Regions from separate parts of the Gordonia paraffinivorans genome, predicted to be linked through region 1. Evidence: riboswitches for the same ligand, from Rfam matches in the RefSeq annotation. Region 1 holds a riboswitch; the other holds the start of a gene.
The links. A riboswitch is a leader RNA that binds a small molecule or an ion and turns the genes downstream of it on or off. The one in region 1 is predicted to bind cyclic di-AMP.

Region 1 (15,743 bases):
CGTGCAGGAAATAGTGGAGTACGAAACCGTCGAGGACGGCCTCGTTCCAGATCTCCATCGTTCCGGCCACCGGCCCGTCGACGCGCCACCGGACCCCTTGCTCCCCACGGTCTTCGGTCACCGTCAGTCGCAGGTCGGGCCACCACCGACGCCAGTTGGCGGGATTGCCGATCACGGCAGTGCTCAGGGCCGGTGCCGCGGCGACGAAGACCTCGTCGGCCACCTGGATGCTCGTCACGCCCACTAGCTTCACATACTCCCGACGGCGCAGGGTAGTGCACCCGAAGGCGGTGGCCCGGACAACAGCGTTCGGTTGCAGGGATACCATCGCCTCATTGGCATCTACTGGAGGGTAACCACGATGAGCGAGTACAGCGTGCCGGCGAAGTTCTCGATCGCCGACGACGAGAACTGCACGAACATCATCTTCGGGCTGGCGCAGCGGACGCCCCAGCACATCGTGTTCCGACACAAGCAGGGCAACGACTGGGCGCCGATCACCGCCGCCGATGCCGCCGCCCGCATCACCGCCATCGCCAAGGGCCTGATCGCCTCCGGTGTCCAGCCCGGTGACCGCGTCGCGCTGCTGTCGCGCACCCGCCTCGAGTGGAACCTGGTCGATTTCGCCATCTGGTCGGCGGGCGCCATCACCGTGCCTATCTACGACTCGTCCTCGGCCGGCCAGATCGAATGGATCATGCGCGATTCCGGAGCCGTCGCGATCGTCCTCGAGGACAACGCCCATCGCGCCGCATTCGAGTCGATCGACTCCCTCACCCAGCCGGTCAAGGTCTTCCAGATCGACCGCACCGACGGCGGTCCGGGCGCGATCGAGGAGCTGACCGCGGCCGGAGCCGACATCGCCGACGCCGAGGTCACCGAGCGGCGCGCGACCCTGCGCTCGAGCACTCCCGCCACGCTCATCTACACCTCGGGCACCACGGGACGCCCCAAGGGCTGCATCCTCACCCACTCGAACATGCTCGCCGAGATGAAGGCGATCCTCGCCGGCGACATCCTCGACGAGCTCCGCCGGCGCGATCACAAGCGTCTGCTGATGTTCCTGCCGCTGGCCCACGTCCTCGCCCGCGCCATCACCCTGGTCGCCATCGAGGCCGGCGCCGAGGTCGGCCACACCAGCGACATCAAGACCCTCGTCGACGAGTTCGCGGTCTTCAAGCCCTCGCTCATCCTCTCGGTGCCGCGCGTGTTCGAGAAGGTGTACAACTCGGCCCAGCAGAAGGCCTACGACGAGAGCCCGGTCAAGGGCAAGATCTTCGACGCCGCGGCCGAGACCGCCATCGCCTACTCCGAGGCCCGCGAGAAGGGCAGCATCGGACTGGTTCTCAAGCTCCGGCACGCCGTGTTCGACGCACTCGTCTACAAGAAGCTGCGCGCCGCCCTCGGCGGCGAGTGCGGCATGGCGATCTCCGGCGGCGGCCCGCTCGGCGCCCGCCTCGGCCACTTCTTCTCCGGTGTGGGCATCCCGGTCTTCGAGGGCTACGGCCTGACCGAGACCACCGCCGCGTTCAGCGTCAACACCCCGTCCGCGTGGAAGATCGGCACCGTCGGAAAGCCGTTGTCGGGCAACTCGGTCCGCGTCGGCGAAGACGGCGAGTTGCTGCTGCGCGGACCCGTGGTGTTCCAGGAGTACTGGCAGAACCCGGAGGCCACGGCCTCGGCGATCGTCGACGGCTGGTTCCACACCGGCGACCTCGGCACCGTCGACTCCGAGGGCTTCATCTCGATCACCGGCCGCAAGAAGGAACTCATCGTGACCGCGGGCGGCAAGAACGTCTCGCCCGCCGGTCTCGAGGACGTCATCCGCGCACACCCGCTGGTCTCGCAGGCCATGGTCGTCGGCGACGCCAAGCCGTTCGTGGCCGCGCTCATCACGATCGACCCGGAGGCCTTCCCGGCGTGGAAGGAGCGCCACGGCAAGCCCGCCGACGCCTCCGTCGCCGATCTCATCTCCGACGGGGACCTCGTCGCCGCTGTCCAGCACGCCGTCGACGAGGCCAACAAGACCGTCTCGGCGGCCGAGGCGATCAAGAAGTTCCGCATCCTGCCGTCGGACTTCACCGAGGAGAGCGGCGAGATGACCCCGACGCTCAAGGTCAAGCGCAACGTGGTCGTCGAGAAGCGCCACGGCGACATCGAGGCGATCTACTCCAAGTGACGTGATGTGCCGCCCGGTCTGCGGCGGACGGCTGACGGGCGAGGGCCTAGAGCAGCTGCCGCAACCGGGCCGCCATCTGGCTCCACTGCCAGTTCTCGACGACGAAACGTCGTCCCGCGGCGCCCATCTCGGCCGCCGCACCCCGGTCACCGAGGATCGACAGCACGGCCAGGGCGACCGCGTCCACGTCCCGGCCGTCGACCGTGGTCCCGGTGACGCCCTCGATCACCGTCTCCGGCGCGCCGCCCGAGAGCCCCGCGACCACCGGCACCCCGGTCGCCGAGGCCTCGAGGTAGACGATCCCGAGTCCCTCGACGTCCAGCCCCCCGCCGCGGGTGCGCGACGGCATCACGAAGACGTCGGCGATGGTGTGATACGCCGGGAGTTCCTCTGAGGGCACCGATCCGGTGAAGATCACGTGATCGGTCACCCCGGTCTCCGCGGCGATCGCGTGCAGCTTCTCCGCGTACGGGCCGCCGCCGACGACGACGAGCACCGCGTCCGGCATCGTGCGGCGGATCATCGGCAGCGCGCGGATGAGGACGTCCTGTCCCTTGCGCGGCACGAGGCGTGACAGGCACAGGATCGTCGGCCGCTCCCCCAGCCCGAGACGGTCTCGGAACTCCTGCCGGACTATCGGATCGGGCCGGAAGCGGTCGACGTCGACCCCTGGCGGCAGGTACTCGAGCGACGCGTCGGCGCCGAACGCCGATGCGAACCGCCCGCGCGTGTACTTGCTGACGAAGGTGATCACGTCGGTGTGGCGGCCGATGAACCGGAGCACCTGACGGGCGCCCGGCAGCATCGACCATCCCACCTCGTGCCCGTGGGTGCTCGCCAGGACGCGCTGTGCGCCGGCGCGCCGCATCAGCGGCGCCAACACCGCCAGCGGTGCCGCCGCCCCGAACCAGACCGTCGAGATCTCCTCGTCCCGGATGATCTGCGCCGCCCGGCGGGCGACGAACGGCGTGGGCAGCATCAGGGTCGTGGGATGCCGGTACACCGTGTAGGGCGCCCGGGCGTCGTACTCGACGTGCGAGCGACCCCGCCAGCGCGGCGCGTAGACGACGACGTCCTCCGGCGGCAGCAGGTCGACCAGATTCTCCAGATACGACTGGATTCCGCCGGGGCGCGGCGGGAAGTCGTTGGTGATCAACAGTGTTCGGGGCATCATCCGACCTGCCCGTCGAGCCAGCGACGCCAGTCGGCGACGAGCTGCGTGCGATCGACGCCCAGGGCCGAGCGGATCGCGGCATCCCGGCGCTCGGGCTGTGCGCTCTCCGCGACGCCCAGATAGAGCTTCTTCAGCCGGGCCTCGCCGTAGCGGTCGGCGACATATGCCGCCACCGACCACGCGCTCTGATAGGCGATCTGTGAGGACGGCCCGTTCGTCGCGAACATCGCGTCGTCGGGGAGCCCGTCCGGTGTCGCACCGGCACGCACCGCCGCCGCGAGGTCGGGAGCGGCGTCGGCGAGACGACGATAGGTGCCCTTGCGCCCCACGTACTCGGCGACGCCCTCGGTGATCCACAGGGGCGCGTCGAACGCCGTCTGCGTCCGTGCCGCGACATGGGTGAGTTCATGGCGCAGCACGACCGCGAGCGTCGGCTCGGCAAGGTCGTTGGCAGCCGGCGTGAAGACGACCCGCTGGCCGGTCGCGATTCGCTGCGGGAAGTCGACCCGGCTGAATATCGTTGCCGCCGCGGCGGTTCCGGTCACGCCTCGGGACCGGGCCACGAGGGCCTCGAACTGCCCCGCCTCGGCGGTGGTGACCAGGACGGCGCGTCGTTGCCAGTCCGGGCCCCAGAACGCGGTGACCGCGTCGACGGCCCCGGGTAGCTGGCGGCGCAGCGACCGAACCGTCGTCGAGGTCTCGGGATACGAGGCGATCACCGACGTTCCTCCCGCGGTGGGCGCGTCGGAGGCGGCGAGTCCGGGCAGCTCCCACAACTGGACCGGAGTGGGATCGGCGTCCAGGAGTGCGGAGTCGCCCACGAGCTTCCACTCGTCGCCGTAGCGTGCCACCACGAACTGGGTCGCCACGACCACCTCGGGCTCGTCGACACCCGGGGCCCGTTGCCCTCCCAGCGCGTATCGCAGCTCCACCGGGGCGACCCAGGCATCCGAGCTGCCGGCGGCGACGAGTCGATCCTGGATCGCCGCGGGAACCAGCGTCTCGGCCTCCTCGGTGGGAGCCAGTTGATACCGGAATCGGGCGAACCGCAGCGGGCCGGAGTCCGCCGCGCCTGCTCCCCCGCCCGACGAGGGACCGCTGGTGCGGAGGTTGGCGGCCGCGGTCTCGAACCGGTCGCGGAAGTCCGTCGTGGCCGCGGCGTCGAGGAGCCGGCCGACCTCGCGCTCGTCACCGGAGGTGATCGACTCGGTGAGCGCGTCGAGCAGGCGCGTCACGCCCTCGGCGCGCTGCTGCTCGTAGATGTTCGCGGTCGTCGTCGACGACGCGACCGCCGAGGACGAGGCCGCCGAACCGGAATCCGTGGCGTCGGAGCATCCGGCGAGCGCACCGGTGACGACGAGAACTCCGGTCAGCAGCAGGACCGGGGGCGCGAGCATCGGGCCCGACCGCCCACGGGGTGAGAGCACCAGAGGATTCTAGAACCGTCGGGCGGAGTTGAACGGGCCGGCCTCGTCGACCGGCTCGATCTTGACCGGTACGCCGAAGGTCGAGGCGTGGATGACGTAGCCCTCGCCGATGTACATGCCGACGTGGTGGGCGTCCGGGTAGTAGATGACCAGATCGCCGGGCTTCATGTCCTCGCGCGACACCGGGGTCCCGCCGGCCATCTGGGCCTGGCTCGACCGCGGGATCGTCTTGCCGGCCTGCTTGTAGGCCCAGACCATCAGACCCGAACAGTCGAACGCATGCGGACCGGTGGCGCCCCACACGTAGGGGTCGCCGAGACGCGTCAGGGCGGCGTTGACCGCGATGAGCGCCGGGGCCGTGCCCTTGGGGACCAGTCGCGGGTCGAAGTCGAAGCTCTGACCGCGGAGCGCAGCGAGCTGCTTGCCGGTCATCGCCTGGTACATGGCCCGGATCTTGATGGCCTGCATCTGCAGATCGGCCTGCTTGGCCTGCAACTCCCCACGCACACGCTCGGCGCGGGAGACGGCCTCAGAGGCCGTGAGGGCCTTCGCCTCGGCGTCCTTCTTGGCGGACTCGGTCTGCGCGCGCATCTTCTTGACCGCGGTGAGGTCGGCCGAGGCCTGGCGGGCGATCATGTCCAGGCCCGACATCTGGTCGAGGAGGGCCTGCGGGGAGTCACTGACCATCACGGCGTAGAGTCCGCTCACCCGCGCACCCTGGTAGCTGGCACGCACGATGGCGTCGACGCGGTCCTGACGATCCTTCAGCTGCGCACGGCTGTGATCGAGTTTCGCCTGCGCGTCGGCCGCGGCCTTCTTGGCCGTGGCGACGATGTCGCGCTGCTTGTCGTACTCGATCTTGGCGTTGTGCATCGCCTCGGTGGTCTTCTCGGCCTCGTCGCCGAGCTTCTTGTAGCGCTCGAGCAGCTGATCCGACGACTGTCCGGGCGCCGCGGCGACGCGGCCGGTACCACCGGCGACGAGCGGGATGACGGCGACGAGGGCCGCCAACAGGCATGCGACGAGCGTCAGCGGACCCGATCGTGTGCGTGGACGTGATGCGCTCACTCGCCCCTCCCCGGAATGCACGATCCTTCTCACTCCTCTACCGCTCGTTTCCCCAGGACCACCATCATGGTTCTCCCCCGAACCCCTCCGGCGTCGTTTCGGCCCCGAGGACCGGATCGGGCGGACCGCCACCAGCTCGCGATCCGCCCAGTCCGTGCTCGTTGTTCAGTTGATGTCAGTAGCGGCGGATGCCCGTGAGCTGCCACTCCTTGACTGCGTCGCGCTTGACCGGGACGCCGTAGGTGGAGGAGTGCACGAACATGCCGTTGCCGACGTAGATGCCGGCGTGGCCGCCACCGTTGAAGATCATCACGTCGCCGGGCTTGGCCTCGGCGAGGGAGACCGGACGACCGCCGCCGAGCTGACCGTAGCTGTCGCGCGGGATGGTCTTGCCGGCCTGCTTGTAGGACCAGTAGACGAGGCCCGAGCAGTCGAAGGCGTTCGGGCCGGCCGCGCCGTAGGAGTACGGGGAGCCGATCTTGCTCTCGGCGGCCTTGACGGCCTTCTCGCCGACGCTCAGCTGCGGCCGGCCGAAGTTCTTGATTCCGCCACCGTTGGGACGGAACTGCTGCGGGATCTGGTTCTGGTCGACGCCCGGGATGGTGAACTGCCCGAGGTTCGGGATCTCGACCGTGGCCGCAGGCGCCTTGGCAACCGGCTTGGCCTTCGGGGCCTTCTCGTCACCGGGCAGGGCCGGCATCTCGAAGGTGCCGAGCGGGGTGTGCACCGGTGCGGCGAGAGCGGGTCCGGCGCCGGCGGCGGCGAGCGAACCGAGCGTGATCGATCCGGCGATCACCGCCTTCTTGGCGGCCTTGCTCCCGCGATTGGGGGTTTCCAAACGATGTTTGGCCACGAAGCGAGTTCTCCTTCAAATTCTCCCTCGACCGCCGACCGAGTTAGCTGTCGGGTTCGGGCCGGAAGAGTGGCCCTACGCGTTTTCGGCACAGGCGTGTCCCCGAGAGGACACGCATACGCGTCGACGCGATTCACCCCGATTCGGAACTGGTGTCAGCAGGTCATGCCCGTGGGCAAACGCTGACCACCCTGCCCCGAAGTAAGTGGTTCCCCGGTTCGCCCGCGAGGGCGATTAGGCGGCGACTTGTGCGGACCACTTCTGTTGAAGCGGGACGCTCCGCAAAGGTCTCGGAAAGGTTACGAAATCGTGGGCGCCCTGTCCACTAGGCGACCGACGGGCGCGGGACGCCGTGTTATCAGCCTGCCCGCAAATCCGCCGACGAGATGACCCGGAAAGCCCTCTGACGTGGGACTTTGGCCCCTCTTGCAGATCGTGCAGCGGCAGGTGTGATCAATGCAGCATTCTCGAAGACGCCGATCGCGAGGTCCAGCTCGGCATCGTCGTCGAGGGGTGCAGCCGTTACCGTAGCTCCACCTCGCACCGGGACATCGTCCCAGCTCGGAGGGCCGAACAGGACCGTCATCATGCATCCGTCACAGGCGACGGGACGGGCCGGGCAGCTGGCGCAGTCGACGTGCATCGTGTGATCTCCATCTCATCTGGCCGTCCGGGCCCATCCGGGCCCGTCTCGGGCGGGTCGGCGGCGGCGTTCGCCGCAGACGACACGGCGCGCTCTCACCTCGCCGAGGAGACTAGGACCCGCCACCGACAAAACCATTCGCACAGTGTTCGACTCACCAGTCACACGCGTAACACCGAAACTGGAACTCCAGCCTGTCGGTGGGTCGAACTAGTGTTCGCCGGGTGACGCGTACAGGAGGAGAAGCATCCCCGTCCGGGCAACTCACCTTCGCCGATCTGGAGGCTGCCGACGGGGCCGCCGGTCCCGACGCATCCGCCGGCGAGTTCAGCGACCGCGCCCTGTTCGACACCACACTCGTCGTCGTCGACCTCGAGACCACCGGCTCCGACCCGGCCAACGACCGGATCACCGAGATCGGCGCGGTCAAGGTCCGCGGCGGAGAGGTCATCGGCGAGTTCGCCACTCTCGTCGACCCGGGGCGTCCCATCCCGCCGCAGATCGTCACCCTCACCGGAATCACGACCGCGATGGTCACCGACGCGCCGCGCATCGAGTCGGTGCTGCCGGCCTTCCTCGAATTCGCCCGCGGCGCGATCCTCGTCGCCCACAACGCACGCTTCGACATGGGATTCCTGCGTCAGAACGCGCTCCGCCTGCACCTGGACTGGCCGTTCAGCCTCAGCCTGTGCACGGTGACGATGGCGCGGCGCATCCTCTCGCGCGACGAGGCGCCCACGGTGAGGCTCGGCCACCTCGCCGAGTTGTTCCGGGTCTCGGTCCGCCCCACCCACCGGGCGCTCGACGACGCCCGCGCCACCGTAGAGGTCTTCCACAAGCTCCTCGAGCGCGTCGGCAACCAGGGCATATCGACGGTCGGGGACCTCACCTCCTATCTCCCCCGCACCGACCCCCGACTCCGCGCCAAGCGGCATCTCGCCGACCACGTGCCCTCGCGACCGGGCGTCTATCTCTTCCGCGGCCCCGCCGACGAGGTCCTCTATGTCGGGACCGCGGTGGACCTGCGTCGTCGCGTCCTCTCCTATTTCAACGGCAGCGATCCGCGGCGCCGTATCGCGGAGATGGTCCTGCTGGCCAGGCGCGTGGACGTCGTCGAGTGCTCCCACGCGCTCGAGGCCGCCGTGCGCGAGCTGCGGCTCCTCGCCGCGCACGCCCCGGCCTACAACCGGAGGTCGACGCAGCCCCACAAGGGCTGGTGGGTCACCCTGACCGAGGAGCGCTTCCCGCGCCTGAAGGTCGGGCGCACCCCCACCGACGAGTCAATCGGCCCGATCGCCAACCGCAACGACGCCGCGACCGTGGCCGACGTGATCGCCGCGGCGGCCGGCCTGCGGACGTGCACCACACGCCTCGGTGCGTCGAGCCACCACTGGTGCCCGGCCGAGGACGGCGTCTGGCGCCCCGGCGGCTGTCATGCGGCCGCCGCACGGCCGCAGACCGTTCCCGACTACCTGCCCCGCGTCACCGCCGCACGGCGGCTGATGCGCGGCGAGGCCGACGATCTGCTCGACCGCCTCACCGAGAGACTGACCGACCTCGCCGAGGCCCAGATGTTCGAGACCGCCGCCCGGCTCCGCGATCGGCTCGCCCTGACGATCGACGCCCTCGCCCGGTGCCAGCGCCTGGCCGCTCTCTGCGCAGTCGCCGAGATCGTCGTCGCCCGCCCCGACGACGAGCGCGGCTGGCACTTCGCCGTGGTCCGCCACGGACGCCTTGCGGCCGCCGGGCGGGCGCGGCGCGGGGTGTCCCCCATGCCGGTCGTCGACGCCCTCGTCGCGTCGGCGGAGACGGTCATCCCGGCCCCGGGGCCGCTACGAGGCGCGCCGGCCGAGGAGGTGGCCCTGATCTATCGCTGGATCACCGAGCCGGGGGCGCGCATCGTGTCCTCCACGGACCCGATCGCGTTGCCCGCCGGATGCGCCGAGCGCCGCCGCACGTGGTCGCAGGCGGCCCGCGAGGCGCTCTCGGCCCCGCACCGGACGCCACGGACCGCGCCGCGCTCCCCGAGCAGCGGGCGGCCGGCCACTAGGCTTGCGCCATGATCACTGCCATCGTCCTCATCCAGGCCGACATCCATCAGATCCCGGAGACCGCGCAGGCCGTCGCCGACATCCCGGGCGTCGAAGAGGTGTACTCGTGCGCGGGCGACGTCGACCTCATCGCGAAGGTCCGGGTCCGCGATCACGAGCAGATCGCCACGGTCGTGACCGGCAAGATCAACCGGCTCCCGGGCGTGGTGAAGAGCGCCACCCACATCGCGTTCCGCAGCTACTCCAGCTCGGACGTCGAGGGCGGCTTCTCCATCGGCGAGAACTGATCTCGCACAACAGTTCTCGCCGGCGCAACGCCTGATCCCGTCGCCTACGCGGCGATCAGGCGCGCGTCTGCGTGGTCGGTCAGTCGCGCAGCTCCGCGGCAATGCGCGTCGACAGCATCGACCAGCGGTCGAGCAGTTCCGCCGCCGCCCCGGAGTCGACGGCCTCGGCGGCGCGGCCGCGGGCCGCGTCGAGCGCGGCGGCCAGCTCCGCCGAGGTCATCGGAGCCGTCTGTTCGAAGGCGACGATCGCGCCGGCCGCGTTGAGCAGCACCGCATCACGCACGGGACCGGTTGTGCCGGCGAACAATTCACGCGCGATCACGGCGTTCGCGGCCGCGTCGCCGCCCTGCAGGGCCGACAGTTCGACGCGTGCGATACCGAGATCGGCCGGGTCGACGGTCAGCTGGTTGACCTCACCGCCGACGACCTGCCACACCGTCGAGGTCGACGTCGTGGTCAGCTCGTCGAGGCCGTCGTCGCCCCGGACGATCAGGGCCGTGTTGCCGCGGTCGGCGAAGGCCTGGGCCAGCACCGGCGCGAGGTCGGTGAAGGCGCACCCGATCAGGCCGCTGCGCGGGCGCGCCGGGTTGGTCAGCGGGCCGAGCACGTTGAACACGGTCGGGATGCCGATCTCCTTGCGCGGCGGGCCGGTGAACCGGAACGCCGGATGGAAGACCGGGGCGAAGCAGAATCCGATGCCGAGTTCCTCGACACAGCGCGCCACGCCCTGCGCCGGCAGCGAGATGTCCACGCCGAGCGCCTCGAGGACGTCGGCCCCGCCGCTCTTCGACGACGCGGCGCGATTGCCGTGCTTGACCACCGGGATGCCGGCGGCGGCGATGACGATCGAGGTCATCGTCGAGATGTTGACCGTGTGGGAACGGTCGCCGCCGGTCCCGACCACGTCCACGGCGGGCCGCGACACGTCGACCAGCGTCGCATGTTCCAGCATCGTCTGCGCGAGGCCCACCAGCTCGGTCGGCGCGGCGCCCTTCATCTTGACCCCGACGCCGAATGCGGCGATCTGGGCGCCGGTCGCGCTGTCGGTCATGATCTCGTTCATCGCCCAGCCCGCCTCCTCGGCGGTCAGGTCGATGCGGTCGGTGATCTTGCCGAGGATCTGCGGCCAGGTGAAGGCGGGCTGTGCGGTGTTCACAGGCATTGAGCCTAATGCCCGATCAGCCCGCGGGACGCTGAAGGACGGCCCACCGCCGCGCGATGCCGCCGTGGCGGGACCCGAGGCTGGCCATCCGGGAGCGCTCCTGGGACAGATGCAGGGCGTCGAGCGTCTGCACCCGCGCCAGCACGAGCATCTCGTGTCCGGCGACAGCCGCGTCCGGCAGCGGCCCCCACCTGTCGTCGTGGATCCGCACGTAGCCGTCGAGCGACGCCAGTTCCGCGGCCTCCTGCACCCGGTTCGAGGGCAGCTCGAGGTCGTGCCGGAGGATCACCTCGTCGTCGGCCCGCCAGTCCGACCCCTCGAGCGCGGTGGAACTGGCGACCGCGTCGTCGTCGGATTCGGCGACGACGACCACCTCGTCCGCCAGTTCCAGCGGCTTCGACGACGAACCGCCCCGTAACCTCGCCGTCAGGCGGGCCAGGCGCCCCTGACGGACCACCCGCCCGTTGAGATCCCGTGGACCGGAGACATCCGAACTCGACATGACCCCCACGGTAGCCACCGGCCCCGAGCCCGCGAACCGGCCGTCGAGACACGCCGGGAACCCATCCGACAGGCCCCCGACCTGCGGGGAGAGAGAAATAAGCCCCCAATTTCCGACCCGGGTGGTCACCGCTTACTACGAACCGTCATACTTCACTTGTGACAAGCGCCGTAGGTACCTCAGGAACAGCCATCACCTCGCGCGTCCATTCGCTGAACCGTCCCAACATGGTCAGCGTCGGCACGATCGTGTGGCTGTCCAGTGAGCTCATGTTCTTCGCTGGCCTCTTCGCGATGTACTTCGTCGCCCGGGCCAACTCCGCAGTCGGCTGGCCGATGCCCCCGACGCACTTGAATCTGGCCCTCGCCATCCCGGTGACGACGGTCCTGATCCTGTCGTCGGTCACCTGCCAGATGGGCGTGTTCGCCGCCGAGAGGGGTGACGTCTTCGGCCTCCGACGCTGGTACATCATCACGTTCGTGATGGGTGCCTTCTTCGTGGGTGGCCAGATCTTCGAGTACTTCGCCCTGGTGCACGAGGGCACGACCCTCAGCTCGAGCGCGTACGGTTCCGTCTTCTACATGGCGACCGGCTTCCACGGCCTGCACGTCATCGGCGGTCTCGTGGCATTCATCTACCTGCTCATCCGCACCAAGCTCTCGAAGTTCACCCCGGCGCAGGCAACCGCCGCAATCGTTGTCTCCTACTACTGGCACTTCGTCGACATCGTCTGGATCGGACTGTTCGTCACGATCTACTTCATCCGATGACGCCGGCAACCCCGCGCACCTCGCGGCCACGCCCGCAGCAGAGCGCACCTCGCCTGTCGAACGCACAGCGCAACCAGCTCTAGAAGAATCAGTCCGTCCCGCTTAGTAGAGAGTCACAGATGAGTTCATCTCCACCGCGACCGTCGGATAGCGGCACCGACGCCCGCCGCGCCAAGGCCCGACGCAAGCTCCGTCGACGTGCAAGCGGCACCATCTTGCTCCTGGCCGGTCTGGTCATGGCCGGCGTGCTCGCCTCGGTTCTGACCCCCGACCCCCAGGTCGCGGTGGCCGACGAGAGCAACGCCGCCATGATCGACGATGGTCGCAAGCTCTACGAGACCTCGTGCATCACCTGCCACGGCGCGAACCTCCAGGGTGTGCCCGATCGTGGTCCCGCCCTGCTCGGCGTCGGCGACGCAGCCGTGTACTTCCAGGTCTCGACCGGCCGTATGCCGGCCGCCCGTGGTGAGGCACAGGCGCAGCGCAAGCCCGCCAAGTTCACCACCGAGCAGATCGACCAGCTCGGCGCCTTCATCCAGGCCGAGGGCGGTGGCCCCCGTGCCCCGCGTGACGCCAACGGTGAGATCGCCGAGGGTTCGCTGCGTGGCGACAGCATCGCCCGCGGTAGTGAGCTGTTCCGCCTCAACTGCGCGTCCTGCCACAACTTCACCGGTCGTGGCGGCGCCCTGTCGTCGGGCAAGTTCGCACCGAACCTCGACGGCGTCGACGAGGCGCAGATCTACACCGCGATGCTGACCGGTCCGCAGAACATGCCGAAGTTCTCGAACCGTCAGCTCAATCCGGATGAGAAGAAAGACATCATCGCCTACGTCAAGTACGTGACCGAGGCAAACCCCAGCGGCGGTTTCGGCCTCGGTGGCTTCGGTCCCGTCAGCGAGGGCATGGTGATGTGGTTCGTCGGCGTCGTCGCCATCGTCGCAGGCGCCATGTGGATTGGATCTCGAGCATGAGCGGCAGTGGCAAGGACGTCCCGTCGAGGGACGAGCTGGAGCAGATGAGCACCGAGGAGCTCGTCAAGCTCGGTACCAATCTCGACGGTGTCGAGATCATTCACCGGGCCAAGCGGTACCCCGTCGAGGGAACCAAGGCAGAGAAGCGCGCCGAGCGCCAGATCGCCTTCTGGTTCGCCCTCGCCGGCGTCTCGGCTCTCGCGTGCCTGGGCATCTTCCTCTTCAACCACTGGGAATTCGCCCTTCCGGACGACCCGGACTACTGGTGGTACACGGTCAACACTCCCCTTCTGGGCGTGACCTTCGGTCTCTCGGTGCTCTCGATCGGCATCGCGCTGATCCTGATCACCAAGAAGCTGATCCCCGCCGAGATCTCGGTGCAGGACCGCCACGACGGCGGCTCGGCCGAGGTCGACAAGAAGACCATCGTCGCGCTGCTGCAGGACACGGGGACCACCTCGACCCTCGGCCGTCGCAAGATGATCCTCGGCACCGCCGGCTTCGGTCTGGGCGCTCTCGCCCTCACCGGCCTCATCGCCGGCATCGGCGGCTTCATCAAGAACCCGTGGGCCAAGCGCGGCGACGCCCCGCTGTGGCACTCCGGCTGGTCGCCGATCTACAACTCGCCGGAAGACCCGAACGAGACCGTCTACCTGCGTCGTGACACCGGCAACCCGTACCAGGTCGCCTTGGTCCGCCCGGAGGACCTCGACGCCGGCGGCATGGAGACCGTCTTCCCGTGGCGTCGCTCGGACGGCTTCGGAGAGACCGAGCACTCCCGCCACAAGCTGATGGAGAGTCTGCACGAGGTCCGCAACCCCGTCATGCTCATCCGCCTCCGCCCGGAGGATGCGGCCCGCGCCGTCAAGCGCAAGGGCCAGGAGAGCTTCAACTACGGCGACTACTTCGCCTACACGAAGGTCTGCAGCCACCTCGGGTGCCCGGCCTCGCTGTACGAACAGCGGACCAACATCATCCTGTGTCCCTGCCACCAGTCGCAGTTCAGTGCGATCGAGTACGGCAAGCCGATCTTCGGCCCCGCCGCCCGCGCCCTGGCACAGCTGCCGATCACGGTGAACAACGAGGGCTACCTCGTTGCTGCAGGCGACTTCATCGAGCCCGTCGGACCGGCATTCTGGGAGCGTAAGTCATGACCATCGCCGACCGTCTCGGCACACAGGCCGAGGAAGTTGACTCGCGGTATCACCTCGCCGCGGGCATGCGACGCCAGATCAACAAGGTGTTCCCCACCCACTGGTCGTTCATGCTCGGTGAGGTCGCGCTCTACAGCTTCATCATCCTGCTGATCTCGGGTGTCTACCTCACCCTGTTTTTCGACCCGTCGATGACCCATGTGGTCTACGACGGCGCCTACCAGCCGCTCAACGGCGTCATGATGACCCGCGCCTACGAGACCACGCTGGACCTGTCCTTCGAGGTGCGCGGCGGTCTGTTCGTCCGCCAGATCCACCACTGGGCGGCCCTGCTGTTCGCGGCGTCGATCATCATCCACATGGCGCGCATCTTCTTCACCGGTGCGTTCCGCCGCCCGCGTGAGGCGAACTGGATCATCGGCTGCCTGCTGCTGATCCTGGCGATGTTCGAGGGCTTCTTCGGGTACTCGCTCCCCGACGACCTGCTGTCGGGTACCGGCGTCCGCGCCGCGATGTCCGGCATCGTCCTCGGCATCCCGGTCGTCGGTACCTGGATCCACTGGGCGCTGTTCGGCGGCGACTTCCCCGGCGACATCATCATCCCGCGCCTGTACGTCCTGCACATCCTGCTGTTCCCGGGCATCATCCTGGCCCTGATCGGCGCCCACCTGGCGCTGGTCTGGTACCAGAAGCACACCCAGTTCCCCGGCCCCGGCCGCACCGAGAAGAACGTCGTCGGCGTTCGGATCATGCCGGTCTTCGCGGCCAAGGGCGGCGCGATGTTCGCGTTCGTCACCGGTGTGCTCGCCATCATGGCCGGCGTCTTCCAGATCAACCCGGTCTGGAACATCGGCCCGTACAACCCGGCACAGGTCTCGGCGGGTTCGCAGCCCGACATCTACATGATGTGGACCGACGGTCTGATCCGTATGTTCCCGGCGTGGGAGCTCTACCTGGGCAACTACACGGTCCCGATGTCGAACTGGGTCGTCCTGATCATCACGATCATGTTCGTCCTGATGTTCGCCTACCCGTGGATCGAGAAGAAGCTGACCGGCGACGACGCTCACCACAACCTGCTGCAGCGTCCGCGTGACACCCCGGTCCGTACGGCGATCGGCGCGATGGCCTTCGCGTTCTACATCCTGCTCACGCTGAGCTGTATGAACGACGTCATCGCGCTGAAGTTCGACATCTCGCTGAACGCGACCACGTGGATCGGCCGCATCGGCCTGATCGTGCTGCCGCCGCTGGTGTACTTCATCGCCTACCGCTGGGCGATCGCACTCCAGCGCAGCGACCGCGAGGTCCTGGCCCACGGCATCGAGACCGGCATCATCAAGCGCCTGCCGCAGGGTGCCTACATCGAGGTCCACCAGCCGCTCGGCCCGGTCGACGACCACGGACACCCGATCCCGCTCCCCTACGAGGGTGCTGCCCTGCCGAAGCGCATGAACAAGCTCGGCTCCGCCGGCGCCCCGGGCACGGGTTCGCTCATGGTC
Region 2 (15,743 bases), on a different contig from region 1:
TCGTACACCTCGTCGGTCACCGCGATGACGTCGAACTCGAGGCAGAGCCGGGCGATCTCGGCGAGATCGTCGTCGGACAGGACGGTGCCGGTCGGGTTGTGCGGGGTGTTCAGCATGAGCACCGCGCTCTTGGGGCCGAAGGCATCGGCGAGGCGGTCGCGGTCGAGCCGGAAGCCGTCGCCGTCGGGGATCAGCGGCACGACGCGGCGGACCCCGCCGGCCATCGCGACCGTCGCCGCATACGAGTCGTAATACGGCTCGATCATGATGACCTCGTCGCCGGGTTCGATCAGGCCGACGATGGCTCCGGCGATCGCCTCGGTCGCGCCGACCGTGACGAGGACCTCCCGGTCGGGGTCGTAGTCGAGGTCGTAGTGCTCGCGCTGGTGACGTGCGACCGCGTGTCGCAACTCCGGCACCCCGATCCCGGGCGGGTACTGGTTGTGGCCGTCGGTGATCGCGCGGCGGGCCGCCTCGAGCATCGACTCCGGGCCGTCGGTGTCGGGGAACCCCTGGCCCAGGTTGATGGCGTCGTGTTCGACGGCCAGCGCCGACATCTCGGCGAAGATCGTCGTCATGAACGGCCGCAGGCGGGTCGTGGTCCGGCTCTCCGAGGACATGGAACCAGGGTGGCACATCACGGGCGAGGCGCCCGGACCGCAGGTGCCCGGCCGCGAGGCCCTGGGGCGATCCCGAGGCGTGGTGTACGGGAGTGGTCCGGTCGACGGACGCCACGTCACCTCATCCTCGCCGTTTGGGCCGAGGGGATGAAAGACTACAGGCGACCCGACGACCGATGAGGAGGAGCGATGCCGCGTAACCCCGGCGAGCACTTCGCCGGTTACACGATCATCCGACTCATCGGCCGTGGCGGGATGGGTGAGATCTACCTGGCCCGACACCCGCATCTCCCGCGCGACGAGGCGCTGAAGGTGCTCCCGGCGAATCTCAGCTGCGACCCCATGTACCGGCAGCGATTCGTCAAGGAGGCCGAGCACGCCTCCAGCGTCGTGCACCCGTCGATCGTCACGGTCTTCAACTCCGGCGAATACGACGGCCACCTGTGGATCGCGATGGAGTACATCGACGGCATCGACGCCCTCAAGCTGCTCCGCCAGAATCCCCATGGTCTCGACGCGGGAACAGTGATCGCGATCGTCCGGGCGATCGGCGCCGCCCTGGACCGGGCGCACGCCACCGGACTGCTGCACCGCGACGTCAAGCCGGCCAACATCCTGCTCCAGGGAGTCGGGGAGCCGGAGCCGCGCGTGCTGCTGGCGGACTTCGGCATCGCGAAGTCGCAGCAGGACGCCGGCCACCTGACCTCGACCAATGTCTTCGTCGGCACCGTTGCCTATGCGTCGCCGGAACAGTTGCTGGGTGAGACCGTCGACGCGCGCGCCGACCAGTACGCGCTCGCCGCGACCGTCTTCGAGCTCCTCACGGGCCGCCCGCCGTTCCAGGGGGAGAGCACGGCGTCGATCATCGGCCAGCACCTGCAGAAGATGCCGCCCCGCCCGTCCACCCTGCGGCCGGGGATCTCCCCGGCCGTCGACGCGGTGTTCGAACGCGCACTCGCCAAGGAACCCGGACGTCGCTACGGGTCGTGCCGGGAGTTCGCCGAGGAGCTCGAGCGGGCGCTGAACGCCCCGGACCTGGCGAAGACCCGAAAAGTCCAGGATCTGCAGACGGGCCCGAATCCGTCGAAGACCCCGACCGTGCGTCCCGGCGCCCCGGTCCCGGGCGAGCCGGCGGGTGCACCGCAGATCCGTCACGCCCAGGCGTACCCGGGTGTGAATCCCGGGCACGGCCCGTCGCAGCCGCCTCACCCCGCGGTGTCCGGCGCCCCGGCCCCGGTCGCCCAGAACGTCGGGCCGGCGAATCCGTACGCCGGACAACCCGGAGGCGCCGGGCCGGGATACCCGTCGGGCCACTCACCTCAACCCGGTCTCACCCCACCCGGCGGGTACCCGCCGCCGTATGGGGGCGCTCACGTGCCGCCGCCGAAGAAGAAGAGTTCGGGGCTGCTCATCGGGCTGGGTGCGCTGGCGCTGGTCCTGGTCCTCGCGATCGCCGGTGTGGCGATCTTCGTGGCGATCTCGGTGTCCGACGAATCCGGCCGCGCCGCCGCCCGCTCGACGCCGGGCACGACGACCAGCGACGATCCGACGACGGCGACCACCACCACGACCCAGGACCCGGCGGACCGCACCCCGGACACCTCGCCGAGGGCGGTCACCGGTCCCGGCGCCGTCAGCGTCGGTGAGTGCATCAGCGTCACGATGCAGCCGGGTTCGGCGACGACCGTGCTGGCCTCGCGCGTCGACTGCGGGTCGGCCGGGCTGAACTTCTACACCGCGGCGAAGGTCGACAACGCGGCTTCCTGCGCCAGCGAACAGAATTCGACGCTGACCTTCCCCGGCAGCAGTGAGAAGCTCTGTCTCACACCGAATTTCTACGAAGGCCTGTGCTACCAGGTGCCGCTGACGGGCGGGTCGCTCGCGGACTACCGAGAGGTTCCGTGCAGCAGCGCGCCCGCGGCGCGGACCGTGCTGGCGCGGGTGAACACCAGGTCGACGTCGGCGGTCTCGTGCAGCGCGGGGGAGACCCGCTGGACGTTCTACCAACCGGTGTCGATCGGATACTGCCTGGTCGAGGTGTAGGCGGCCCTCAGTCGATGACCGGCGGGTCCGTCGGCGCGGTGTCGCCGATCGTCGGGCCCAGCAGGTCGTCGGCGTCGGTGATCCGGTAGGCGTAACCCTGCTCGGCGAGGAAGCGCTGCCGGTGGGCCGCGTAGTCGGCATCGAGGGTGTCGCGCGACACCACCGAGTAGAAGTGGGCTTGTCCGCCATCGTGTTTCGGTCGCAGCAGACGTCCGAGACGCTGGGCCTCCTCCTGGCGTGACCCGAAGGTGCCCGACACCTGGACGGCGACCGAGGCCTCGGGCAGGTCGATGGAGAAGTTCGCGACCTTCGACACCACCAGGGTCTGCAGCTCGCCCGACCGGAAGCGGTCGAACAGCGCCTCGCGCTCCTTGTTCTTGGTCGATCCCTGGATGACCGGGCAGTCGAGTTCGCGGCCGAGCTCCTCGAGCTGGTCGATGTAGGCGCCGATGACCAGCGTCTGCTGGTGCTGGTGCTTGTCCAGGATCGCCTTGACCACGTTGACCTTGGTGTGCGCGGTGGAGCAGAGCTTGTACTTCTCCTCCGGCTCGGCGACCGCGTACTGCAGGCGCTCCTCGTCGGTGAGGGTGACGCGAACCTCGATGCACTCGGCGGGCGCGATCCAGCCCTGCGCCTCGATGTCCTTCCACGGGGCGTCGTACCGCTTGGGGCCGATGAGGGAGAAGACGTCGCCCTCGCGGCCGTCCTCGCGGACGAGGGTCGCGGTGAGTCCGAGTCGGCGGCGCGACTGCAGGTCGGCGGTCATGCGGAACACGGGCGCGGGCAGCAGGTGCACCTCGTCGTAGATGATCAGGCCCCAGTCGCGCGAGTCGAACAGGTCGAGGTTCTTGTACTGCCCCTTCGACTTGCGGGTCATCACCTGGTAGGTCGCGATCGTGACCGGGCGGATCTCCTTGCGTTCGCCGGAGTACTCGCCGATCTCCTCCTCGGTCAGCGAGGTGCGGGCGACGAGTTCACGCTTCCACTGGCGTCCGGCGACGGTGTTGGTCACCAGGATGAGCGTGGTCGCCTGGGCCTTGGCCATCGCCGCGGCACCCACCATCGTCTTGCCGGCACCACATGGCAGCACGACGACACCCGAACCGCCGGCCCAGAACGAGTCGGCGGCCATCTCCTGGTAGTCGCGCAGATGCCAGTCGGTCTGTTCGAGGGTGATCGGGTGCGCCTCGCCGTCGACGTATCCCGCGAGGTCCTCGGCCGGCCACCCGACCTTCAGCAGCACCTGCTTGAGGCGTCCGCGCTCCGACGGGTGCACGACGACGGTGTCGTCGTCGATCCGCGCGCCCAGCATCGGGGCGACCTTCTTGTTGCGCATGACCTCTTCGAGGACCGCGCGGTCGAGGCTGACCAGTGTCAGGCCGTGCACGGGGCTCTTGACCAGTTGCAGCCGGCCGAAGCGGCCCATGGTGTCGACGACGTCCATCAGCAGCGGCTGCGGCACGGCGTACCGCGAATAGGTGACGAGCGCGTCGACGACCTGTTCGGCGTCGTGACCGGCGGCGCGCGCGTTCCACAGCGCGAGCGGCGTGACCCGGTAGGTGTGGACGTGCTCGGGGGCGCGTTCGAGTTCGGCGAAGGGTGCGATCGCCTGACGAGCCGCCTGCGCGTCGGGGTGGTCGACCTCGAGCAGCAGGGTCTTGTCGGATTGCACGATCAGGGGTCCATCGGTCACCCGCTCCATTGTCCAGATGCGGGGGACAGTTGTCAGCGACGGCTCCGCCGACCTGCTGAGAACCGCCCCTGCACGCCGCGCTGGACAGGAGCCCCGGCGACGATCTGGCATTCGCGTGACCCTCGTGCGTCTGGTTCCGGGGCGCTTCAGAAGACGGGGATTCCCAGCTTTCGGCGCAGCCGCAGATCGAGGATGTTGAGCCGGAAGATGCCGCGCAGCATCGGTGCCATCAGCGGGTCCACCAGGCGGAACCCGGCGAGGACCGCCTCGTAGCGACGGGCGTCGGCGGCCGAGAAGGACCAGCCCATCATCTTGCGGAACTCCGGTGGGAGGCCGGCGTTGACGGCGTAGGTGAGGAAGCCGCCGAGCGTCTTGTGCGCGATCGTGCCGACCACACCCGCGCGGAACTCGAGGAACGACAGGTCGGCCAGGCTGCGCAGCTCCTCGCGCACCGGCTCGTCGATGCGGAGTTCGGCGAGCTGGGAGTTCCAGTAGACGAGGAGTTCGGCGTAGGTCCGGGGCCACTTCTCGCGCGGCACGTTCAGCGCGGTGCCGAGGGGGTGCGCCTCGGTGAGGACCGTCTGCTTCTCGGTGTCGGTGAGCGGGCCGTACAGCAGTTCGTACTGGTCGATGAAGTACTTGAGCAGACACACCGCGACCCACAGCTGCAGCCGCGAGTCGTTGGCGCTGTAGCGCACCGGGCTGGTCTCGGTGGAATAGACCCGGTCGTGGACGCGGCCGACGTGTTCGTGGACGTAGGCCCTGTCGGCGTCGCTGCCCATGAGCGCGACGGCGAGATAGGTGCCGGTGGTGCGGGCACGCTTGATCGGTCGCTTGATGGCGTTGCCCGACGGCACGCGGCTCTCGTGGACTCCGTGGCCGACCTTCGGGTTGGACAGCTGCATGATGACGTTCGCGACCGACAGGGTGGGGCCGACGACGGTCACCAGGTCGGCGGCGCGGCGGACGTGGCGGCGACGGCGTCGCGGCCGGATGCGCGCGACGAGGTCGTGCTGGTAGGTGTCGGGGACGCCGTTGCCCGCGATCTCGGTGAGGTGGCGTGTGCTGGTCATGGCCGGGTGCCGCCGAGTCCCTCTGCGAGCGGACCTCGCGGAGACGAGGGGTACGTCCCGAAGCTGTGCAACCCGATCATCGCGGCCCACTTTCCTCAACGCCGAGTGATGCCGAGCGTAGCAAGAAAGTGAGACGTGGGTCACAGGGTGTCTCGTCCGGGGCCGGAACTCAGTCGTCGAGCAGCTCCACGCTCGTGATCCGGTGCAGCGAGAACCGCTGCTCGGTGTCGGTGCCGTCCTCGACCGCCACGAGCTGGCCGGCGCCGAGGATCTTCGGCGTCACGACGTGGCGGCTCGCCGAGCCCTGTGCGTCGACGTATCCGACGCGCAGGCGGCGGTTGGCGCGCAACGCGAGCTGGATCAGCGCGGTCGACGACTCGCCGCCGCCGGTGGCGCGGACCGGTGCCGACGAAGGGTTGCGCGCGGGTGTCGCCGCCGCTGCCCGATCGGTGGAACGGATTCGGGTGACCACCGCGCGCAGCTGCTCAACCGACGGCGTGCCGCGGCGCGGCTGCGCCTGGCGCCGGGCCCGCGACACCGCGACGCGGCTGCCGCGCTCGCGCAGGTCGACGAGCGCCCCGGTGGAGTCCTCGCCCGCCGGGGCGAAGCCGGCGGCGCGCAGTTGGTCGATCACGTCGCGAACGTCGGACGGCGAGACCGCCACGGTCGGGGCGAGCGATCGCAGTGCGAGGGCCTCGGCCGCCGGACTGCGCATCACCGCTGCCAGCACCGTCGGGTCCTCGCAGCGGATGAACGCCGACGCGACGCCCACCCGCAGCTGTCCGTGCTTGCGTGCCACGTCCTCGATGAGATACGTGAGCGACTGCGGCACAGGGGTTCTCGAGTGCCTGGTGAACATCTCCTGCAGCTCGTTGGCCGAGCGCCCGGCGTCGAGCGCGCGCCGCACCGTCTCCGGGGTGATCCGGTACACCGAAGCGGCGCCGCCGGATTCGAGGTCGGCGACCAGTTCGACCTGCTCGGCGAGCTCCGGGGTCATCGGGCCGGGCACGGTGAGGGTCAGGTCCGCCTGGGTCAGGAAGTGGTCCACCGGCTCGGGCAGGGCTGCGCGCATGGCCGCGAGAACCGCCGCGTCGGCGTCGGCGGGATCGGCGTCCGGTTCGGGTTCGACGGTGTACGCGCGCCCGACGCTGGTCAGCGCGTCGTGCGCAACGAGTCCGAGTTCCCTTGCCTCACGCAGTGTCTCGGCAACCAGTTGACGGCTGAACCGACGGATCAGGCGGGGGCGGTGCCAGTGCAGGCTCGCGAGGACGGCATCGGGGGTGACCGCGACGGCCGCGTCGGCCTGCGCGAGCGTCGAGAGGATCAGCTGACGCTGGATGGGCGCGTAGGAGTCGTGCAGCTCGGAGGACAGCGTGGCCATCGCGTTGCCGTCGCGGTCGGGTTCGCCGACCTGCCAGGCGCGCCGGGGCATGTGCAGCCACGCATCCGCGAGGGCCAGCCACTGACGTTCGCGCGGCTGGTGGAGCCAGGTGTCGGCGGTCTGCGTCGGGGCGAAGGCCTGCTCGCCGGTGTCGTCGGGCGGCGGCGGTTCCGGAAAACCGGCGTCGATGAGTCGGAGGTAACCGGCGAGCTCGATGAGCAGGGCCACGCGTCCGGTCTCGAGTTTGGTCAGCTTGGCGATCCGGCGGAGCTCGCGCACGCCGAGCGCGCCCGAACGCAGCACGGCGGCGGGGGTGGCCCCGAGGACGTTGAGAATCGCGGTGAGATGCCGGATGAGTTCCAAGGCCTCGCCACCTCCGGCGGCGTCGACGGCCTTGGCCGGGAACCGCGGCCTTGCGCCCGGCTCGTGCAGCGGCGGCGGTGCGAGTGTGTCGGTGTGCCAGGCGGGTTCGCCGCGGATCACCGCCCCCACCATCGGCGGTAGCTCGACGGTCTGATGGTCGACGCGCGCCAGCAGCCCCGACGAGATCAGTTGCGCCACCGGGGCGGTCGGGTCGGCATCGGGTGCGGCGTCGCGGCTTCGGCCCAGCGCCGGACCGCGGGCGAGGGTCTCGAGGAGTTCGCGGGGCCGCTCGGGGAGCTCGGCGATCATCGCTGCGATCTCCTCGCCGGACCTGCCGGCGAGCAGACCGGTGAGATGCCGTGCCTTCCACGGCAACGCCGCGTCGACGTGGTCGCCGGCGAACAGGGAGGAGTCCTTGCCCCACAGGATCGCGCGGCGCCGGAGCAGGTCGATGCGGGCGCGGACCTCGTCGGCGTCGGCGCGACCCGACAGCGCCTTGACGATCGACGCCGCGGTGAGCGACTTCGGCTTGCGCTTGGACGTGTCCGTGCGGAAGGCGATCACCTGCTCGAGGACGGCGACCGACAGCACGTCGAGATCCTCCCCGGCCACGGTCAGCGATGCCGCAGAGAGTGCGCGTTGCGCGAGGACACGGGTGCCCTGCGGAGTGGGGGAGGCCAGATCCGGCCGCTCGATCAGCAGCTCGGTGAGCTCGTCGTCGGAACGTGCGGCCAACTCAGCGGCAAGGCCGGCGTGCTGGTCATCCGAACTCATTCGATCGAGCTTACCGGGGCCCGGCCGGGGTCCCCCGACGCGTCGGGATCAGATCGACAGCTTCGTCGGCGACGAACGGTTGGCGCCCTCGCCCTGGGAGCCGTCGCCGACCTGGCCGCTGCGGTTGAAGCCCCAGCAGTACACCGACTCCGATGCCATCGCGCACGAGGTGCCGTTGCCGGTGGCGATCGAGGTCACGTCGGCGATGTTGATGATCTCCCGGGGGACGCGGGTGGCGCCGCCGTTGGAGCCGAGCTGGTTGCGGTCGTCGTCGCCCCAGCAGTACGCCCTGGTTCCGGCGATCGCGCAGGTCGATCCCCAGTCGGTCGAGATCGCGGTGACGTCGGTCAGGTCGGCGACCTTCGTCGGCGTCTTGCGGGAGTCGGTGGTGTTGTCGCCGAGCTGCCCGTACCGGTTGGCGCCCCAGCAATGGGCTTCTCCGCCGGCCACCGCACAGGTGGTCTGGAAGTAGTTGCTGGTGTTGGTGGACGGGTCGTTGTCGTCGTCGGGCGCAGACTCGTGGTAGCCGCCGACCGCGATGTCGGTGACGTCGTCGAGGCCGTCGACCTTCACCGGCGTCGACCGCGCCTTGGTGCTGCCGTCGCCGATCGCCCCGGTGTCGTTGTTGCCCCAGCAGTAGGCGCTGCCGTCGGAGACCGCGCACGTGGTGCCGTAGGCGGTCGAGATGTCGGTGACCTTGCCCAGTCCCGACACCTTCTGGGGCCTCGACGTCCTCTCGGTGGCGTCGCCGATGCCGAGCTGGCCGTACTCGTTGTTGCCCCAGCAATAGGCGTCGGTGCCCACGACCGCGCAGGTGGTGCCCCAGCCGGTGGAGATCGCCTTCACGTCGGTCAGTCCGCGGACCCGGATCGCGTCCTCGACCGGTTCGCCGTCGGTGCCGTCGCCGACCTCGCCGTAGTTGTTGTTGCCCCAGCAGTACGCCTCGCCGGTGGTGGTGATCGCACATCCGGTTCCGACGTAGGAGTTGTCGCCGGTCAGATAGCCGCCGACGGCCACCATGGTCGCGTCGGCGACGCCGCCGACGACCTCGGGGCGCGCGTGCGGCTCGACCGTGCCGTTGCCGAGTTGGCCGGTGCTGTTGAGGCCCCAGCAATAGACCTTGCCCCCGACGACCGCGCAACTGGACCCGAAGTTGGTGCTGACCAGTGGTTGCGCGACGGTGGCGGGCGGCGGATCGTCGTCCCCGCCGAGGACCGCGACGCCGGCGATCGCGCCGGCCACCAGGACGAGCACCGCACCGAGTACGCCGGCGACGATCAGGCCGGTGCGCTTCTTCTTCGGCGCGGTCGGCGTCGGTACCGGCTGCGAGGCCGCATATCCCGGCTGCGAGTCGAACAACGGTTGCGGGCCGGACCGGTTCACATCCGCGCCCATCGCCGGCTGCGGCCCCGATGCCGCCATCGTCGGCTGTGGACCCGAAGGTCCGTTGACGACCGCGCCCGGACCGGACGGTCCGTTCACCACGGGCTGGGGACCCGACGGTCCGTTCACCATGGCCCCCGGACCCGACGGTCCGGCCGCAGCAGGTGCCGGCGGTGGCGTGTACCCGCCGAAGGGCCGGCCGAACGGTTGCTGCGCGCCGGACCCGACCCCGGCGCCTCCGACGACCGGGGGCGGAGACACCGGCGCGGCGATCGTCTGTCCGGCCGAGGCAGTGGCCTCCACGGCCTCCCGCAGCGCGGCCGCGAAGCTGCGGCAGTCGGGATACCGTGCGGCCGGGTCCTTGGCGAGCGCGCGCTGGAACACCGGGTCGAGATGGGCGAGGTCGCCGCGCAACTGCCCGATCGGGGGCACCGGGCGCTGGATGTGTCCGAGCATCACCGAGGGCTCGGACGGTCCGACGAACGGCGGCTGGCCGGCGAGCAGGGCGTACGCCGTGCACGCGAGCGAGTACTGGTCCGATCGCGGTGTGGCATCAGCGCCCTCGAGCGTCTCGGGGGCCGAGAAGGCGACGGTGCCGATGAACGAGTGGGTGCCGGTCAGGTTGGCCGAGCCGGCGAGCTTGGCGATGCCGAAGTCGAGGACGAGCGCGCGGTCGACGGCATGCGTCGCGGGGTCGCGCGTCACGAGGATGTTGGCGGGTTTGATGTCGCGATGCACGATGTGGTGCCGGTGCGCGTAGTCCAGGGCGTCGGCGACCTGTTCGACCACGTCGGCGACCTCGGCCGGCGTCAGGCGCTCCTCGGTGAGGTCCTTGCCGTCCACATAACTCATCGAGAACCACGGCGAACCGTCGGCGATGCCGTACTGGTAGATGGTGATGATGCTGCGGTGGTCGAGCTTCGCGGTGGTCTTGGCCTCGTTGGTGAAGCGCTGTGCGAACCCCGGCTGCGCGGCGACCGCCGACGAGATCACCTTGAGCGCCTCGCGTCGCTCGAGCTGCAGGTTCTCCACCAGATAGACCTCGCCCATGCCGCCTGCCCCCAGCTGGGAGATCACGCGGTAGCCGGCGATGTGGGTGCCCGGACTCAGCGGCACGGCGACACCTCTTTCCTCGGAGACGGGGGGTGTTTCGGGGTCTACGCTGGGACGGTATCCGTTCCGGGACCCTCTTGGTCATCTCCCGACCGGATGAATCCTTCGCGGTATTCGTGCTCGTGGCGGCTCTCGATGAGGGCGGCAGCGGGCCGGTGAGCTGTGCCGACGCGCCGGCCTCCCGCGTTCGCGTGCCACGCCCCGGACTCGTCACCACCCGGTCGTGACCGCCGTGGCACAATGCTCCCGTGGCAAACAACAGTGGTGACACCGGCAAGAAGCATTACGTCGACAACGGCTGGCCGAGGACCGCCGACGGCGAGGTCCTCGACCACGCGGTCTCCGAGTTCGCCACCGACATCTCGGGCGCCCTGTCGCCGTTCGGCGACACGGAGTTCCCGATCCCGGCGGACGAGCTGCCCTTCGTCCAGCCGAAGACCGTCGTCAACCGCTGACGCCGATGCCGGCCTCCCGGACTGACGGCGGGGCGGACCGACGCGATGACACCGGCCTGACCCACATCGACAGCACGGGCTCGGCCCGGATGGTCGACGTCGGCGACAAGGCGACGACGAAGCGTCGTGCCGTCGCCGGCGGCACCTTCCACACCACCTCCGAGGTCATCGGACTCCTCAGCGAGGCGAAGCTGCCCAAGGGAGATGTGCTCGCGACCGCGCGCATCGCCGGGATCATGGCGGCCAAGCGCACCGACGAGCTGATCCCGCTCTGCCATCAACTGGCGTTGTCCTCGGTGGAGATCGACTTCGCCATCGGTGCCGACACCATCGACGTCATCGCGACCGTCGCCACCTCCGGCCAGACGGGCGTCGAGATGGAGGCCCTGACCGCGGTCGCGGTCACCGGGCTCACACTCCACGACATGGTCAAGGCCGTCGACCGGAACGCCCGGATGGACGGAATCCGGTTGCTGCAGAAGACCGGCGGAAAATCCGGCGACTGGTTCCGGGACGAGTCGCCGTCCGGATCATGACGTCCGCCGAACCCCGCCGCGCGCGGGTCGTCGTCGCCTCGACCCGCGCGGCCACCGGCGTCTACGAGGATCGGACCGGGCCCGTCATCGAGACCTGGCTCACCGAGCAGGGGTTCGACGTCGACGGCCGTGTCGTCGTCCCCGACGGGCCACCGGTCGGGGTCGCCCTGCGCGCCGCGATCTCCGACGGCATCGACCTCGTCCTCACGACCGGCGGGACCGGGTTGTCGCCCACCGATCGCACCCCCGAGCAGACCCGCACGGTGCTCGACTTCGAGATCCCCGGCCTCGCCGACGCCATCCGGGCCGCCGGGCTGCCCCAGGTGCCCACGGCGGTGTTGTCCCGCGGCGTCGCGGGCGTTGCGGGGGCCACGCTGGTGGTGAACCTGCCAGGGTCGACCGGCGGTGTCCGCGACGGTCTCGGCGTTCTCGCCGGGGTCGTACACCATGCTCTCGAGCAGATCCGTGGCTCGGATCACTGACGCATTCGGCTCTCTGACGCCTCCGGCCTCTGAGGACCGGACCCCTCCTCCAGCGACGTCCCGCACTTTCCCAGACAGAACAGGATTCACCGATGACCGTAGTCGTGCACACCGCGGTGTCCGAGCAACCGATCTCGCTGGCCGAGCACGAGGCGATGGTCGCCGAGGCCGCCGGCGGGAAGGCCGGCGCGGTGGTCGGATTCGTCGGCACGGTTCGCGATCACGACGGCGGCCGTACCGTCACCGCGCTCGACTACTCCGGACACCCGACGGCGCCGAAGGTGCTCGCCGAGGTCGTCGAGGAGGTGTCCGACGTCGACGGGGTCCGGGCGGTCGCGGTGTCGCACCGGATCGGCGCGCTCCGGATCGGGGATGTGGCGTTCGTGGTGGCGGTGGCGGCCGATCATCGTCGCGCGGCCTTCGAGACCTGCTCCCGGCTCGTCGACGAGGTCAAGGATCGCCTGCCGGTGTGGAAGCACCAGTTCTACGGCGACGGCACCGAGGAGTGGATCAACTCGGCGTAGGTCGCCTACCGACCCGCAGAATTGGAAAAGGGCCCCGCACGGAGATCGATCAACGTGCGGGGCCCTTCGTCTGGGTCCCTCTGCGGGCGCGGATCGTGTCCGCGCCGCTGCAGATCAGGAAGCTGTCACAGATCAGGGATTGGGCAGCAGGTGCTTGTTGTCGTTGAACAACTTGATCTGGTCGGGGCTCAGCGACACACCGCTGTTCTTGGCGGCATTCCAGAGGTTCTTGACCTCGGGGCTCACGCCGGCCTCGGTGAGCGCGTCGGTGACCAGGTTGGCCACGTCCTCGGTGCTCTTGGCCTCGGGGGCCTTCACGAAGCTGAAGCTGCCGTTGCCGTCGAGCTGCGGGGCGATCGACTTGGGAGCCGGGACATCGGTGGGAGCGGTCCGCGGGGTGTGACCCGACAGGACGGTGCCGCAGGTCGGCCAGGCGCCCTTGCCCTGGTTGGCGAGCACGCGCTCGGCGACGACGATCTGCTCCTCGCGGGTGGCCTGGTCGGCGGTCGGGGCGAACTCGCCGCCGCCGTGTGCGGTCCAGGTGCTCGGCGAGAACTGCAGGCCGCCGTGGTAACCGTTGCCGGTGTTGATGGCCCAGTTGCCGCCGGACTCGCACTGCGCGACCTGATTCCACTCGGCGTCGGTGGCGGCGTTGGCGGTACCGGTGCCCAGGAGAGCGGCACCGCCGCCGAGGACAGCGCCGGTGAGCGCGACCTTGGTGATGGTCTTGGTGGTAGAGCTGGTCGTCTGCTTGCGATGACGTCCGGACATAGATCAGTTTCCTCTCTCCACGCGCCTACGAAGTCAGCTGTCGGGTTCGAGCGAGAGGCTGCTCGGCCCCGGTGCGTCGCCGCGGAGTGTTAACCGCGGTTCTGCGCCCGGGACTTAACCCCAAGGGCACCTGGTCGGTGCCCGGTCTCAGGGGATGAGGTGGGTCCCCCGTCCTCGCTCCTAGATTCTTGCGGTCGTCCCTACCGGCGGAGCGAGGCTCGGCGCGGCCGGCAGGACGTATGTCTTGTTTCCTTACCGTGACCTTCGAGAAGGTCGCTTCGTACAGTACGTCGTTCGATCGAGCGATTCACCTGCTTGTGCGCAACCGATTTTCGCGTCGAAACCTGGTCTCTCGACCAACTATCGGCGTCATCGCAGTTCATCGGGGTGGATGCGTTCCCGTGCCCATCTCGTTACCCGTCCGTTATGTGACGAAGGTCACAAGTGAACTGTAGTGTCAGCCACCGGCGAACGGGGGAAGAACATCCAGCGTCGTGCAGGTGCCGAGCTGTTGTGAACGGTCGGTGAGCGCGATCTCGTCGCGCAGGTACGAGCACCGATCGAGAACCTTGCGAAGTTCGTCGTTGCCGCGGGCCAGCTGCGTCTCCAGCTCGCCCAGGGTCGTCGACGTGGCGACGTCGACGACGGTCTCGTCGGTGCCGGCCGCCGCGCGCGCCGCGGCGAAGAATCGGACGGTGAGCTGCATGGGCTGCGAGCCTATCCGCCGATCGCCGACATCGGCCGGTCGGGCTGCCGATAGCCGTCGGCGTTCACCTCGTGGCCGGCGGCCTTGCGCCACATGTCGCCGCGCCAGATTGCGGCGATCGCGGCGTCGATCTCCTCGTCCGGCAACGTCCGCAGGACGGTACGCACGTCGGACTCCGACGTCGCGAACAGGCAGTTGCGCAACGAACCGTCGGCGGTGAGCCGGGTGCGGTCGCAGTCGCCGCAGAACGGACGCGTCACCGAGGCGATCACCCCGACCCTCGCCGGGCCGCGCGGCGTCCGGTGCCCGTCGACGACCCACGTGGCGGCCGGGGCGCTTCCGCGCGGGGCCGGATCGGGCAGCAGGGTGAACCGGGTGCGCAGCGTCGCGAGGATCTCGTCGGCGGTCACCATCCGGGCCCGTTGCCAGGCGTGATCGGCGTCGAGTGGCATCTGCTCGATGATGCGGAGCTCGTAGCCGTGATCCAGGCAGTAGGCGAGGAGATCGGGGAGAGCGCCGAGATCCGCGCGGTCGGGAACCACGGCGTTGACCTTCACCGGGTCGAGCCCGGCGCGCTTGGCCGCGGCCAGGCCGGCGAGGACGTCGTCGAGGCGGTCGCGGCGGGTGATCTCGGCAAAGCGTTCCCGGTCGACGGTGTCGAGGGAGATGTTGATCCGCTGCAGTCCGGCGGCGACGAGCCCGTCGATCCGCCTGGTGAGGCCGAGTCCGTTGGTGGTCATCGCGATCTCGGGACGCGACGGGAGGCCGGCGACCGCGGCGATGATCTCCTCGAGGTCGCGACGCAGCAGCGGTTCGCCGCCGGTGAAGCGGATGCGTTCGATGCCGAGGTCGCGCACGGCGACGGTCAGCACGCGGATGAACTCGCCGGTCGTCAGGACCGAATCGCCGGGCATCCAGTCCAGACCCTCGGCAGGCATGCAGTACGTGCAGCGCAGATTGCAGCGGTCGGTCACCGACACGCGCAGATCCCTCGCCACCCGGCCGAAGGTGTCGCGCAGCGGCCCGTCGGAGGGCACGCCGGCGGTCGGCGCACCGGCCGACGACGGGCGGGGCGCCGGGATTCCCAGCCCGACCGTGCTCATGACGACCTGTCGGTCACGTGGCGTTCGGCTCCTTGCGGGCCTCGAGCGCCCGGAAGGTGCTGGCGTGGAAGACGAGCGGCTCCACGCCCGGGTCGGCCCGCAGGGTGTCGATCTCGAGCAGCACGACGGTGTGGTCGCCGGCCTGGATCTCGTTGTGGATCGTGCAGGACAGGTGCGCGGCCGCGTGGGGCACGAAGACTGCGCCCTTCTCCGTCGTCAGCGGGGTGATGCCGGCGAAACGGTGCTCTGCGGGGCCGGCGAGCTGCTTGCACAGGTCGGTCTGGTGACCCGCGAACACGCTCACGCCGATGGCCGGCGCGGTACGGATCAGCGGCCACGTGCTCGACGTGTTCTGCACGCACACCGACACCAGCGGAGGGTCCAGGGAGACCGTCGTGAACGAGCTCGCCGCCATTCCGATCAGCGTGGCCGAATCTCCCTCGCCCCGCCGGGTGCACACCGCCACGACCCCCGACGGGAAGCAGCTGTAGGCCGCCCGCAGGGCCTTCGAGTCGGAGACTGGGGCGAGATCTGGGATGGTGTCGATGGTCGCGGTCACGGGGTCCTCACCTGGCTCGGCGTCCGGTACGGAGTGCGTGCACGAGGCCGAGCAGAAAACCCAGCGGCGCACACATTGTCAGCAGGTAGACGGCGGTCGGGGCGGTGTCGCCGCCGGTCACCAACGGGGTCACGAACAGTGCCACGAGAGCGACCAGTCCGATC

Region 2: another riboswitch for cyclic di-AMP. It lies ahead of E1P53_RS17255 (transglycosylase family protein); the one in region 1 lies ahead of E1P53_RS06315 (C40 family peptidase).

Annotation. Positions count from the first base shown of each region.
Region 1 is NZ_CAACYD010000005.1:907,763-923,505, forward strand. Features, by position in the region: gene E1P53_RS06290 (hypothetical protein) at 1-253, opposite strand, end outside; gene E1P53_RS06295 (AMP-dependent synthetase/ligase) at 362-2,179, shown strand; gene E1P53_RS06300 (glycosyltransferase family 4 protein) at 2,226-3,350, opposite strand; gene E1P53_RS06305 (gluzincin family metallopeptidase) at 3,350-4,780, opposite strand; gene E1P53_RS06310 (C40 family peptidase) at 4,790-5,869, opposite strand; gene E1P53_RS06315 (C40 family peptidase) at 6,024-6,701, opposite strand; cyclic di-AMP (ydaO/yuaA leader) riboswitch at 6,719-6,952, opposite strand; gene E1P53_RS06325 (DEDD exonuclease domain-containing protein) at 7,569-9,407, shown strand; gene E1P53_RS06330 (Lrp/AsnC family transcriptional regulator) at 9,404-9,682, shown strand; gene trpD (anthranilate phosphoribosyltransferase) at 9,762-10,838, opposite strand; gene E1P53_RS06340 (hypothetical protein) at 10,861-11,346, opposite strand; gene ctaE (aa3-type cytochrome oxidase subunit III) at 11,505-12,116, shown strand; gene qcrC (cytochrome bc1 complex diheme cytochrome c subunit) at 12,236-13,087, shown strand; gene qcrA (cytochrome bc1 complex Rieske iron-sulfur subunit) at 13,084-14,241, shown strand; gene qcrB (cytochrome bc1 complex cytochrome b subunit) at 14,238-15,743, shown strand, end outside.
Region 2 is NZ_CAACYD010000007.1:914,394-930,136, forward strand. Features, by position in the region: gene E1P53_RS17205 (pyridoxal phosphate-dependent aminotransferase) at 1-620, opposite strand, end outside; gene E1P53_RS17210 (serine/threonine-protein kinase) at 810-2,663, shown strand; gene E1P53_RS17215 (DNA repair helicase XPB) at 2,671-4,356, opposite strand; gene E1P53_RS17220 (oxygenase MpaB family protein) at 4,503-5,429, opposite strand; gene E1P53_RS17225 (helicase-associated domain-containing protein) at 5,599-7,947, opposite strand; gene E1P53_RS17230 (protein kinase domain-containing protein) at 7,996-10,446, opposite strand; gene E1P53_RS17235 (hypothetical protein) at 10,692-10,898, shown strand; gene moaC (cyclic pyranopterin monophosphate synthase MoaC) at 10,904-11,434, shown strand; gene E1P53_RS17245 (MogA/MoaB family molybdenum cofactor biosynthesis protein) at 11,431-11,916, shown strand; gene E1P53_RS17250 (molybdenum cofactor biosynthesis protein MoaE) at 12,009-12,440, shown strand; gene E1P53_RS17255 (transglycosylase family protein) at 12,573-13,211, opposite strand; cyclic di-AMP (ydaO/yuaA leader) riboswitch at 13,218-13,414, opposite strand; gene E1P53_RS17260 (MoaD/ThiS family protein) at 13,669-13,917, opposite strand; gene moaA (GTP 3',8-cyclase MoaA) at 13,929-15,020, opposite strand; gene E1P53_RS17270 (flavin reductase family protein) at 15,034-15,579, opposite strand; gene E1P53_RS17275 (hypothetical protein) at 15,587-15,743, opposite strand, start outside.